Ruficoccus amylovorans: one gene and its partner. The protein of the gene in region 1 binds, or shares a complex with, the protein of each later gene. Links are inferred from orthologs where the notes say so. Each region holds a gene or a part of one and is shown in the gene's direction. Other genes may lie near its edges.

Region 1 (7,781 bases):
CGTTTTTCTCGATGCGGCCCGCCAGCTTGGGCGGTTGATTGCGCAGGGCGGTCATACGTTGGTTTACGGAGGCGGACGCACCGGGCTGATGGGCGCGGCAGCCGACGCCGCCCTGGAGGCTAGTGGGCACGTGATTGGGGTGATCCCGCATATGTTGGCTGAGAAGGAGATCGCCCATCACGGACTGACGGAGCTGCACCTGGTGGACACCATGCACGAGCGCAAGATGACGATGGCCACACTGTCCGACGGCTTTGCCGTGCTTCCGGGCGGCATAGGCACGCTGGAGGAATTTTCGGAGGTCTTCACGTGGGCGCAGCTCGGTATCCAGCTCAAGCCCTGCGCTGTGCTCGATGTGGACGGCTATTATACTCCGTTGCTCAGATTCTTCGAGGCGATGGTGGAGGGGGGCTTTTTACTGCGCGAGCAGCTGGAGCAGCTCATTGTCGAAAGCCGTCCGGAGCCTTTACTGGAGCGGCTTCTGAGCACAAAGCCCGAAGTTTTCATGAAATGGGTGGACACCGACGCGGAAATGTGTTGACTGACCCTGACTTTTATTGGGGTGGAGTCGTCAATTCCTCCCTACAATACCATGCTGACGCGGAGCAGGCGCTCTGGCGATGGGTGTTTTCGTCTCTTTGAAAAAAAATCGAAAACACTGAAAAAATCGCTTGCATCACCGGGGTGATAGCCTACTCTCGTCGCCTTTCCCGAAATCCGCAGGATCAGGGCTCAACCTCTGTTTCCGGCGGGTTTTATGTTTTCTAAGCCCACCGATTTTTCATGCCAACTATCAACCAACTCGTCCGGAAACCCCGGGTGCTGCAGAAGGCCAAGACCAAGTCTCCGGCCCTGGTCAGCAACCCGTTTCGTCGCGGTGTGTGCGTGCAGGTCATGACCCGTACGCCCAAGAAGCCGAACTCCGCTATCCGTAAGGTGGCCAAGGTTCGCCTGACCAGCGGTTATGAAGTGATCGCTTACATCCCGGATGAAGGGCACAACCTCCAGGAGCACAGCGTTGTGCTCGTTCGTGGTGGTCGTGTGAAGGACCTTCCCGGCGTCCGCTACCACATTGTCCGCGGCACCCTCGACACCCAGGGCGTTGAAAAGCGCCGTCGCAGCCGTTCCAAGTACGGGGTCAAGCGCCCGAAGGAAAAAAAGTAATTTAATAAAATATCATGTCACGCCGCCGCAGAGCCGTTAAACGGGAACCCATTCCCGATCCCCGCTACGACAGCCCCCTGGTTGCCAGCCTGATTAATCTGGTTATGGCCAAGGGCAAGAAGGCCACCGCACAGCGCATCGTTTATGGTGCGTTTGAGCGCGTGAGCGAAAAGCTTGAAAAAGGCGACCCGGTCGACCTGCTTCTTGGCGCGCTGGAAAATGCCCGCCCCAAGCTCGAAGTCAAGAGCCGCCGCGTGGGTGGTGCGACTTACCAGGTCCCGGTTGAAATCACCTATGAACGCCAGCAGAGCCTTGCCTTCCGCTGGATGGTGACTTCCGCCAAGTCCCGCAAGGGCACTCCGATGCGCGAAGCCCTCGCGCAGGAGATCATCGACGCCTACAACAACACCGGCGGCGTTGTGAAGAAGAAGGAAGAAACCCACCGCATGGCCCAGGCTAACCGCGCCTTCGCCCACCTGCGCTGGTAATCGCGTTTTTCAATTTTTTGTAACCACCGACCAATTTCTGGCCATGCCTGCAACCGCAGACCTTTCACCCGTCAATTCCCCCAATCGGAAGTATCCGTTGGAGTACACTCGCAATATCGGTATTGCGGCTCACATTGACGCGGGTAAAACCACCACCACCGAACGCGTCCTCTTCTACAGCGGCGTTGTGCACAAGATTGGCGAAGTCCATGAAGGCACGGCTGTGACCGACTGGATGGAGCAGGAGCGCGAGCGCGGTATCACTATTACCTCCGCCGCCATTTCCTGCCAGTGGCAGACGAAGTTCGGCCCTTACGAAGGTATTGAGCACCGCATCAACATCATCGACACCCCCGGACACGTGGACTTCACGGCCGAGGTGGAGCGCTCGCTGCGCGTGCTCGACGGTGCCATCGGGGTGTTCTGCGCCGTCGCCGGCGTCCAGCCCCAGTCCGAAACGGTCTGGCGCCAGATGGACAAGTACCACGTCCCCCGCCTGGCCTTCATCAACAAGATGGACCGTACAGGCGCGGACTTCTATTCTGCCGTTGATAGCATCCGCGAAAAGCTTGGCGGTAATGCCCATCCGATTTATCTGCCCATCGGTGCCGAAGCTGAACTGAAGGGCCTCATCGACCTGGTCGGCATGCGTGCCGCCATCTACGACGAGTCGGACGCCTCCGGTGTTGCTTTCAACTGGGAAGAAATCCCGGCTGACATGCAGGAAAAGGCCGAAGAGTACCGCGAATCCCTGATCGAAGCCCTCGCTGACTTCGACGACGAGCTGGCCGAGCGCTACCTCGAAGGTGCCGAACTTTCCCAGGACGAAATCCGTCGCGCCATCCGTAAGGCGACCCTGTCCCTTAAGTTCCTCGGCGTGATCCCCGGTTCCGCCTTTAAGAACAAGGGTGTCCAGATGATGATGGACGCCGTGGTCGATTACCTGCCTTGCCCGCTGGACCTTCCCCCGATGAAGGCCTACGACGACGACGAGAAGGAAATTGACATCCATCCGGACGATAGCGCCAAGGTTGCCGGTCTCGCTTTCAAGCTCTGGAGCGACCCCTACGTTGGTAAGCTCGTCTTCTATCGCCTTTACTCCGGTACGCTGAACAAGGGCACCGCCCTGTACAACCCGCGTACCCGCAAGACCGAACGTGTCAGCCGTCTGATGGTTCTGAAGGCCGACACCCGCGAAGACATCGAAACCGCCTACTCGGGTGATATTTGCGCCCTGATCGGCGTCAAGGACGTTGCCACTGGTGACACCCTTTGCGACCGGGACCTGGATATCCAGCTTGAGCCGCCGTCCTTCCCGGAACCGGTTATCAGCATGTCGGTCGAGCCGAATTCGAAGGCCGACCAGGAAAAGCTTTCCATGGCCCTGCAGCGCCTGAAGGAAGAAGACCCGACCTTCAACGTCTTCACCGACGAGGAAACCGGCCAGACAATCATCGCCGGGATGGGCGAGCTTCACCTCGAAATCATCCGCGACCGTCTCTTCCGCGAGTTCAAGGTCGAAGCCAACGCCGGCAAGCCGCAGATCGCCTACCGCGAATCCATCACGCAGGCCGCCGACGGCGAAGGCAAGTTCGTCCGCCAGTCCGGTGGTCGTGGTCAGTACGGCCACGCGGTCATCAAGATCGAGCCGAACGAAAAGGGCAAGGGCGTCGAAATCGTCAACGAAATCGTTGGTGGCTCGATCCCGAAGGAATACATCAAGCCGCTTTCCGACGGTATCATGGAGGCTTCCTCCAACGGTACCATCGCCGGTTACCCGGTGATTGACTGGAAGGTCCGCATTGTTGATGGCTCCTTCCACGAAGTGGACTCCTCGGAAATGGCCTTTAAGATGGCCGGTATTTTCGCTTTCAAGGATGCTATGGGCAAGGCCGCTCCGCAGTTGCTCGAACCGATCATGTCGGTCGAAGTGACCACGCCGGACGAGTACCAGGGCGACATCGTTGGCGACATCAACCGTCGTCGCGGGCAGATCCAGTCCATGGAAGCCGGTCGTGGCGGCGTTGCCATCATCACCGCCAACATTCCGCTCGAAACCATGTTCGGTTACGCCACCGACGTGCGCTCGCTCTCCAAGGGACGCGCCAACTACGCCATGACCCCGTCGCACTTCGACCAGGTTCCCTCCAGCGTGTTGAACTCGATTGTCGAGTCCTCACCGCACAAAAACAAGGCCCGTAGCTAAGCCCAGAACACTTACCGCAATGACCGGACAACGCATACGCATTAAACTCAAGGGATTCGACTTTCGCGTCATCGACCAGTCGGCCAGCGACATCGTGGAAACCGCCAAGCGCTCCGGCGCACGTGTGAGCGGCCCCGTTCCGCTGCCGACCCGCATCGAGAAGCTCTCCGTCAACCGCTCCCCGCATGTGGACAAGAAGTCCATGGAGCAGTTCGAGCTTCGCACGCACAAGCGCCTGATCGACATCATGGAACCGACCGCCCAGACGGTGGACGAGCTCAAGAAGCTCAACCTCCCGGCAGGTGTGGACATCACCATCAACGTTTAATAAAACACACTCTTTACTTCTTTCGAGAAGCAGACCATTTACATCACATTTAACCCCTCACGCAGGTCTAGGAAACGGAAGCCAGATATGGTTTCCACCTGCCAATGAGCTATGAGCCTGACACTGATTGGTAAAAAAATCGGGATGACCCAAGTTTATGACGGTGAAAACCGTCTCGTCCCGGTCACTGTAGTACAAGCCGGCCCTTGCCCGGTCCTTCAAATCAAGACTGCCGACGGCAAGGATGGTTACGATGCCATCCAGATCGGTTTCGGTGTGGACCAGAAGGCCCACCGCGTCTCCAAGCCCATCAAGGGCCACCTGAAAAAGGCAGGAGTCGAGGCAGTCACCGACATTTGCGAATTCATCCCCGACGGGGAAGAGGTCAGCCTCGGCGACGCCCTCACCGTTACTCGTTTCGAGGAAGGCCAGAAGGTTGATGTCATCGGCACGACCAAGGGTCATGGTTTCCAGGGCGTCATGAAGCGCCACGGCTTTGCCGGTTCGCCCGCTTCTCACGGCTCCATGATGCACCGCCGCGGTGGTTCCTACGGGATGTGCCAGTGGCCCGGTGAGGTCATCAAGGGCAAGAAAATGCCCGGTCACATGGGCAATGCCCGTCGTACCACCCAGAATCTCGATATCGTCCGTATCATCGAGGACCAGAACCTGATCCTGATCCGCGGCAGCGTGCACGGCCCCAAGGGCGGCACGGTGTTCATCCGCAAGGCGATCAAAACCAAGAAGCAGAAGTAAGGGAAGGGGACGCCAGCTATGAAATTCAAGGTATATTCCGCAGACGCTTCCTCCAGCACGGAGAAGGATTTTGACAACTTCCCGGCGTTCGAAGGCAACAAGGGCCTCCAGGCGCTCAAGGACGTGATCGTGGCCTACCAGGCCAACAACCGTCAGGGCACCGCCAAGGCGAAGACCCGCTCCGATGTTAACCGCACCGGCAAGAAGGTCTACCGCCAGAAGGGCACCGGTAACGCCCGTCACGGCGACCGCGGCGCTCCGATCTTCGTCGGTGGTGGCGTCGCCCACGGCCCGAAGGTCCGCGACTGGTCGAAGCACATCAACAAGCGTGTCAAGACCCTCGCGTTCAAGCGCGCTCTGTTCAACAAGGCTTCCGAAGGCGGCCTCGACCTGATCGAAAAGTTCGAAGTCGAGCAGCCCAAGACCAAGCTCTTCAACAGCCTCATCGGCAAGATCCAGCCCAAGGGCAAGGTGCTCATCGTTGACAGCGAGTTCAACGACAACGCCGCTCTGGCTGCGCGTAATATCGACCGCGTCTACATTGTGGACGCTGACTCGATCAACGCCTGGGACCTGATGCGCTTCGACAAGATCGTCGCCAGCGAAGAAGGCTTTAACCGCATCCTCGAACGCGCCAACCAACGCTAAGGAACTCAAGCCATGATTTCACCCGATAAAGTCATCAAGGAAAAGCGCGTGACCGAGAAGTCCGCCCAGCTCGAAGCGAACCTGAATCAGCACGTCTTCGAGGTGTATCCGCAATCCAAACGCACCGATGTGGCCGAGGCCGTAGAGAAGCTCTACAACGTCAAGGTCGCCCGCGTGAACATCTTCACTGTCAAGGGCAAGAACAAGCGCAGCCGCACCGTTCGCGGCCAGTACGGCAAGACCCCCGACATGAAGAAAGCCATCGTCACCCTTCAGCAGGGTGAATCCATCGAGACCGTCTAACCTTTTCAGCCGCGAAAGCCATGGCCATTGTAAAGACCAAACCCATTACACCCTCACAGCGCTTTCATAGCAAAAGCCGCCAGGAACTCGCCAAGAACAATCCGGAAAAGAGCCTCACCGTCTCGCGTCACCGCAAGAAGGGCCGTAACAACTACGGCCGCATCACTTCTCGCCGTCGCGGAGGTGGCCACAAGCGCCTTTACCGTATCATCGACTTCCGTCGTGACAAGCTGGACATCCCGGCTGAGATTGTCTCCATCGAGTACGACCCGAACCGCAGCGCGAACATTGCCCTGCTCAAGTTTGAGGACGGCGAAAAGCGCTACATCCTTTGCCCACGCGGGCTGAAGGTAGGCGACAAGCTGCTGAGCACCAACAGCCCGGTCGAGGAATTCACGCCCGGCCTGTGCGTGCCGCTCAAGATGATCCCGCCGGCCACCACGATCCACGCGATCGAGATGCAGCCCGGTCGCGGAGCCCAGATCGCTCGTTCCGCCGGTCAGTCCGCCTCGCTCATTTCGATCGAAGGCAAGCGTGCCACGATCAAGCTGCCCTCCGGAGAAATCCGCATGGTCCACTCTGATTGCCGCGCCACTGTCGGTCGCGTCGGTAACGAGGAGCACGAAAGTGTCAGCATCGGTAAGGCCGGTCGTAACCGCTGGAAGGGCAAGCGCCCCCGCGTCCGTGGTGTCGCTATGAACCCTGTCGATCACCCGATGGGTGGTGGTGAAGCCAAGACCTCCGGTGGTGGCCATCCTGTTTCGCCTTGGGGCCAGCTCTCGAAGGGCTTCCCGACCCGCACCAAGTCCAAGCCCTCGAACTCCATGATCCTTGTCCGTCGCAACGGCAAGAAGTTCAAGCGCAAGTAACCCGACAACGATTTTTACGATATGGCACGTTCAATCAAGAAAGGCTTCTTCGTCGATCCGAAGCTGATGGATAAAGTGGAAAAGGCCCAGGCCGAAGGCACACACAAGCCTTTCCAGACCTGGTCACGCCGCTCCACCATCACCCCGGACTTTGTCGGCCTCAACATCAACGTTCACAATGGCAAAGGCTTCATCCCCGTCCACGTGACCGAAAACATGGTTGGCCACAAGCTCGGCGAGTTCGCTCCGACCCGCAGCTTCAAGGGACACCAGCCGCACACCAAGAAGTAGTCATCCACACATGTTCAAGCGCGCACAACTCATCGCTCTTTTCTCCCTGCTGATGGCCGGGAGTGCGGTGAGCCGCGCGCAGGACGCCGCCGTGGAGCAGGGGAGTGCTGACGCACCGGCCAAGGCCGTTGCCGAACGCCCCTTGTTTGTCGAAAATTCGATTTACCCGACGGGCCGCACGACGGTCTTCGGGGTGGCGCAGACCAGCGTCACCGATGTGGTCATCCTCAACAACGGTCTGGATCAGGGGTTTCGCCTCGGCATGGTTTGCCAGGTGAGCCGCTCGGGACAGAACGTGGCCGACCTGATCCTGGTCGATGTGCGCGGTAACCGCGCCGCCGGCCTCATCCTCAACCTCGAATCCGGCGAAGCCATCCGCTCCGGCGACGGCGTCAGCATCAAGACGATTAATATTTAAATTGCAACCAGCATGGAAGTTCAGGCTCTAACCAAGTACACCCGCATGTCCCCGAAGAAGGTCCGCGAAGTGGCCCGTCAGGTACAGGGACGCCCCGCGGCCGAAGCGCTCGATCTGCTTCGCTTCATCCCGCGTAAATCCGCCCGGCTCATCGCCAAGACGCTGACCAGCGCCATCGCTAACGCGGAAAACAACAACAACCTTTCCTCCGACGACCTGATCGTGAAGCGCTGCCTGGTGGAAGAAGGCCCGGCCTTCAAGCGTTTCCGTCCGGTGGGTCGCGGTTCCGCACACCCCATTCGCAAGCGCA
Region 2 (5,339 bases), on another replicon or contig:
GCCAGGTCCGCCATCCGCTGCCCTGCGCCGTAGCCGCGCAGGCCGGGGAGAAACTTCATCACGAAGGGAATGGCCGGGCTGCCGGTTTTGACCAGAAAAACGACCAGCGCGATCACTGCCCAGAGCACACCCAGCGGCAGGAGCAGGGCTTTCAGGAAAACGACGGGCTCGAACTGGAACCCCGACTGTGAATCGACCAGCTTGAGCACGGCGCGGGCGAGGATGCCCAGGTGCAGTACGGCCAGCGGGTAAAGACAGGCCAGCAGGCACTTCATCTGTGTACCGGCGATGCGCTGGTGGCGCTCGGCGAGGTTGCTCAGGGTCTGTGGGAGCTGACCGGTCAGCGCGGCCGCCTTGAGAAAGAGCCGGTCGGCCCGTGGCAGCCATCCGTCGGTCTGCCCGAGAGCCTCGTCGAGGTTCTGGCCGCTGCGCAGGCGCGAGGCGAGAGCCGCGCGTTCTCGCCCGGAAGGGCCAGACGCGGTCTCCACGGCGTCGCTTATCAGCAGTCCGGCCTCCAGCATTTGTCGCAGTTGCAGGTACCACGCACTCAACTGTTTATGCGATAGGGTCATGGGGAGGGTGAAAATTGACAGCCGGTGGATGTGACTCCGGCCTTGACCCGGCGGCAAAGGCGGACAAGATGCGGAATCTTTTTCTCAACGATCCGCAATTCCCGTGAATATACAAGTCGCAGATATCAACGACACCCGCAAGCTCGTAACGGTTACCGTCACCCGTGACGAAATCGCCGAAAAAGAAGTCAGCCTCCTGGGCGACTTCGCCAAACAGGCGCGTCTGCCCGGGTTCCGTCCCGGGAAGGCTCCCAAGGACATGGTGAAAAAACGCTATGGCAAGGAGATCCAGAAGGAAGTTCGCCAGAAGCTCGTCAGCGAAGCCTACCAGAAGGCTATCGACGAGGCCGGTTTCACTGTGCTGAGCCTGGTCGAGCTGGCCGACCCCGAGTTTTCCGACGAGGCCGACACCGAGCTGAAGTTCACTTTCGACATCAAGCCCGAGTTCGAACTGCCCGAGTACAAGGGCCTCGAACTGAGCGTGCCCAAGTCCGACGTCACCGACCATGAGCTGGAGCACGCCCGCGAGCACCTGCTCAACCAGCGCGCCGAGTACAACGTCGTCGAGCAGCCCGCCAAGAAGGGCGACTACGTCAAGGTCTCCTACGAAGGCAAGATCGGCGACGAACTGGTGGCCGACCTCCTGCCCGAGCAGCCGATCTTCGGCACCCAGAAGAACACCTGGGAAGAAGCCGGTTCTGAGCAGGGCCCCGGCGTCAAGGCCGTGGTCGAAGGCGTTGTCGGCATGAAGGCCGGTGACGTGAAGGACGCCGACGAGACCTTCCCCGAGGATTACGAGCTGGAAGCCCTCAAGGGCAAGACCGTCACCTACCACATCGAGGTGCACGAAGTTCGCGAAAAGGTCCTCCCCGAGATCAACGAAGAGTTTCTGAAGACCTTCCAGGTCGAGACCGAAGAAGAATTTAACAACCGCATCCGCGACGACATCAAGTCGCAGAAGGAGCAGTCCGCCGAGCAGCAGAAGCGCGAGCAGGCCGCTGCCAAGCTGGCCGAGAAGGTGGACTTCCCGCTGCCCGAAAGCCTGATCGAGGGCGAAACCCAGAGCCTCCTGCGCGACTTCATGCAGCGCAGCATGGCCCAGGGAGCGACCCAGGAGCAGTTCGAGGAGCGCAAGGAAGAGCTCTTCAACGGTGCCAGCGATGCCGCCCGCGCCCGCGTCAAGGCCCAGCTCCTGCTGACCGAAGTGGCCAAGAAGGAAGAGCTCAAGGTCGAGAACGAAGACCTCAACCGCGCCATTTACATGGAAGCCATGTCCCAGCGCATGAAGCCCGAGGAACTCGTCAAGGAGCTCCAGAAGGATCGCCAGCGCGTCGTCGAGATGCAGCGGAACATCCTTATTAACAAGGCGCTTGATTTCCTGGTCAAGGAGGCTACCGTTACCGAAACGGAACCGGAAGAGGCTCACTCGCACTCGCATTCGCACTGAGCCGTTCCGGGCCAGCACCGAAGATAACCTGTGAGCTACATCATCCCTTTCATCACCGAGCGCGACGGACGTACTGAGCGCCGCGACGACATCTACAGCCGCCTGCTGCGGGACCGCATCGTCTTTATCGGCACGCCGATTTACGACGAGGTGGCCAACGCCGTGGTCGCGCAGCTTCTGTTCTTGCAGATGGATGACCCCAAAAAGGACATCCACATCTACATCAACTCGCCCGGCGGCAGCGTCACGGCGGGAATGGCCATCTACGACACGATGAACTTCCTGCACTGCGACGTGGTCACGTACTGCGTGGGCATGGCCGCCAGCATGGGCACCGTCCTGCTGGCCGCCGGCACCAAGGGCAAGCGCTACGCCCTGCCCAACAGCCGCGTGATGATTCACCAGCCCACGGGCGGAGCCACTGGTCAGACCTCTGACATCTCCATCGCCGCGAAGGAAATCCTGCGCTGGCGGCAGACGATCAACGGCGTGCTGTCCAAGCACACCGGCCAGACCGAGGATAAGATCAATCAGGACTCCGACCGTGACTTCTACATGACCGCGCAGGAAGCCTGCGACTACGGGATTGTGGACAAGGTGATCGAAAGCAAGCCCGCCCAGTAAGCGTCCGGACTGCGTTATTGCAGTTGCACAGCCAGGGGCTTTCCCTAAAACATCGGAATAACGCCTGATTCCGCAGGCTCTTTTTATCCATGGCCAAATCGACCAAGATGACCTTCTGCTCCTTCTGCGGCAAATCGCAGAACGAAGTGCGCAAGATGATTGCGGGCCCGGCCGGAGTGTACATTTGCGACTCCTGCGTGACAGTCTGCAAGACCATCATCGACCGCGAACTGAAGGAGGGCGGCGGCACGCAGGCTCCGGCCAGCGAACAGCAGTTCAACCTGGTCCGGCCCGCCGAGATCAAGGCCCATCTGGACGATTACATCATCGGCCAGGAGCACGCCAAAAAGGTGCTCTCGGTCGCGGTATATAACCACTATAAGCGCCTTCAGTCTCTCTCCGGTAACGTCGGTATCGAGATCCCGGAGGAGTTTGACGACGTGGAGATCGAGAAGAGCAACATCCTGCTCATCGGCCCGACCGGCAGCGGCAAGACTCTGCTTGCCCGCACCCTGGCCAAGCTTCTCGACGTGCCCTTTGCCATCGCCGATGCCACCACGCTGACCGAGGCCGGTTACGTGGGCGAGGACGTGGAAAACATCGTCCTGCGTCTGCTCCAGTCGGCCAACTTCGACGTGCGCAAGGCCGAATGCGGCATCATTTACGTGGATGAGATCGACAAGATTGGCCGCAAGACCGATAACGTCTCCATCACCCGCGACGTGTCCGGTGAGGGGGTGCAGCAGGCGCTGCTCAAGATCCTCGAAGGGACCGTGTGTAACGTTCCTCCGCAGGGCGGGCGCAAGCACCCAAATCAGGAATACATCCAGCTCAACACCTCGAACGTCCTCTTCATCTGCGGCGGGGCCTTCGTCGGGCTGGAAAAGCTCATTTCCGACCGCGCGGGCAAGAAAGTCCTCGGCTTCGATCCTGCGGCTGAAAGCGGCCGCACGCAGATGACCGAGCGCGATGAGCTGATGCACCAGGTGCAGCCCGAGGACCTGGTCCGTTTCGGGATGATTCCGGAGTTCATTGGCCGCCTGCCGATGATTTCCGTCCTTGACGAGCTGACCCAGGCCGACCTGGAGCACATCCTGCAAAACACACGCAACTCGCTCGTGAAGCAGTTCTCCAAGCTCTTTTCGATGGAAAACGTCCGCCTGCGCTTCACCAAGGACGCGGTCGGAGCCATCGCCAAGAAGGCGCTCGAACTCAAGACCGGTGCCCGAGCCCTGCGTGCGATCATGGAGCAGATCATGCTCGATATCATGTACGACATCCCGCAGGACGATACGATCGAGGAGGTCATCATCTCCGCCCCGGTCGTGCGCGGCACGCGCAAGCCCCAGATCAAGCGACGCGGCGAGGAATCCCCGGAAGCTGACGAACCGGCGGCGTAGTCGCTGTTCGGAGGCGGGGTGGAAATGATGCGCACGCGGCATCGCTCTGATAGGGCCGAACACGCGCTAAAGGCATAGGGCTTAAGCCTGGCTTTTTCTGCGTAAAACCTTCACTAATGATTTGCGCAGATCGTCTCTTTCGCTTTATCTGCGCCGAATGTATGTGCGTGCTGCGGTTTGGTGTCTGCTCCTGTGGCTGTCGGCAGTGCTGCCGGCGGCAGGGTTGGTCAACTGCGGCAACCCGGGCGGCAACCGCAACTGCCCCACGGGCGAGAATGGCGAACCGGCTGACCCCGGTTTCGCGTATGTGGGCTTTGTTGGAGGAGCGACGGGGGTTTACCTCGGCAATGGTTGGGTGCTAACAGCCCGGCATCTGCCCGCGCGCGATGTTCGCATCGAGGATACGGTTTACCCCTGGGACGGTGCCAGCGACTATAAATTTCCCAACGCCGAGCTGCGCCTGTTTCGGCTCTCCGAGTGGCCGGATATGCCCGCCTTGCCGATTACCAGCAGCACGCCCAAGCGCGGGCAACTGGTCGTCATGGTCGGGGTGGGGCGTGATTGCGCGGACCAAGTGACCTACTGGCAGGTGAACCGCGCGACTGAGCCGTGGACCTGGACCGAGGTCCCGAGCCGTGAGCAGGCTGACGCCGCCGGTATCCTTTCGCACCCTGCCAGTGCGAAAAGCTGGGGCACAAACCGCATTTCCGGGCTCACCGAGCACCCGAAGCTGGGAGCGCTGATTGTGACCGATTTCACGGAAGACCCGTCCATACGTACTCCCTACGAGGCGCAGGCCGTTTCGCACGATTCGGGAGGAGCGGTTTTTGTCGAAGACGAGGACGGCTGGAAGCTGGCCGGTATCATCGCGACCGTGACCAAGCTTTATCCCGGCCAGCCCGGCGTCGAGAAATCCGGCAAGGGTACGCTCCAGATCGGCTCCGGTGTCTTCGGCAACCTCACGCTCGCCGTCAACCTCGCCCCGTACCGCCACAAGATTCTCGAAATCACCGGCCTGGAAGCCGAGTAGGAGCGTTGTTTCAAGCTGGGATAAGAGATTGCCCGCGAAGAGACGCGAAGGAAGCGCGAAGATGAGGGAAGGGGAGAGGAGAACGCGAATCGCCGGTTTTTATGGAGCGCCAGAGTCGTTGGTTCTCCCTTCAGGGGGAAGCGGACGTTTTTTTTATATGAACCGCAAAGACACAGAGGCGCAAAGGGTGGGGCTCGACTCTATTTTCTCCTCCTTTGCGCCTCTGTGTCTTTGCGGTTAATAATTCTTATTCTTTATTGGGCGAA

Evidence for each region. The genes of interacting proteins can lie anywhere in the genome.
Region 2: the proteins of rpsG (region 1) and tig are in contact, whole or in part, in a crystal structure (PDB 3GTY), measured with the Thermotoga maritima proteins. The link is inferred for Ruficoccus amylovorans from one-to-one orthologs. Residues at the interface, in WP_004081843.1 of Thermotoga maritima: Lys34, Lys52, Lys55, Glu59, Arg62, Gln63, Glu66, Asn67, Lys69, Val71, Arg95, Ala109, Lys110, Lys111, Gly112, Arg113, Pro114, Glu117, Glu121, Ile124, Ala125, Tyr127, Asn128, Asn129, Thr130, Gly131, Lys135, Asp139, Arg142, Met143; in WP_004081061.1 of Thermotoga maritima: Glu122, Val124, Val129, Leu130, Tyr133, Glu188, Gly259, Ile262, Tyr263, Glu266, Ser270, Glu273, Gln274, Glu277, Arg308, Gln311, Ile312, Ser315, Tyr316, Glu325, Arg329, Arg336, Leu363, Phe366, Trp367, Arg373, Leu377, Arg381, Leu384, Glu387.

What each region holds. Positions count from the first base shown.
Region 1 is NZ_JACHVB010000013.1:60,623-68,403, reverse strand. What follows is about bases 119-2,915. They hold rpsG (30S ribosomal protein S7), read left to right. Parts: upstream 119-1,178; coding sequence 1,179-1,652; downstream 1,653-2,915. Other genes in these bases: fusA (elongation factor G), read left to right, coding at 1,696-2,915; rpsL (30S ribosomal protein S12), read left to right, coding at 784-1,164; H5P28_RS03545 (LOG family protein), read left to right, coding at 119-541. In the rest of the region: more of H5P28_RS03545, read left to right, coding at 1-118; more of fusA, read left to right, coding at 2,916-3,858; rpsJ (30S ribosomal protein S10), read left to right, coding at 3,878-4,186; rplC (50S ribosomal protein L3), read left to right, coding at 4,298-4,942; rplD (50S ribosomal protein L4), read left to right, coding at 4,961-5,590; rplW (50S ribosomal protein L23), read left to right, coding at 5,603-5,893; rplB (50S ribosomal protein L2), read left to right, coding at 5,914-6,762; rpsS (30S ribosomal protein S19), read left to right, coding at 6,784-7,053; H5P28_RS03495 (hypothetical protein), read left to right, coding at 7,064-7,471; rplV (50S ribosomal protein L22), read left to right, coding at 7,484-7,781.
Region 2 is NZ_JACHVB010000052.1:162,294-167,632, reverse strand. The notes cover bases 1-2,847. They hold tig (trigger factor), read left to right. Parts: upstream 1-675; coding sequence 676-2,019; downstream 2,020-2,847. Other genes in these bases: clpX (ATP-dependent Clp protease ATP-binding subunit ClpX), read left to right, coding at 2,733-2,847; H5P28_RS16265 (ATP-dependent Clp protease proteolytic subunit), read left to right, coding at 2,050-2,643; H5P28_RS16275 (type II secretion system F family protein), read right to left, coding at 1-572. Also shown: more of clpX, read left to right, coding at 2,848-4,043; H5P28_RS16255 (hypothetical protein), read left to right, coding at 4,207-5,073; H5P28_RS16250 (metal-dependent hydrolase), read right to left, coding at 5,328-5,339. UniProt on the Bacillus subtilis protein: Involved in protein export. Acts as a chaperone by maintaining the newly synthesized protein in an open conformation. Functions as a peptidyl-prolyl cis-trans isomerase.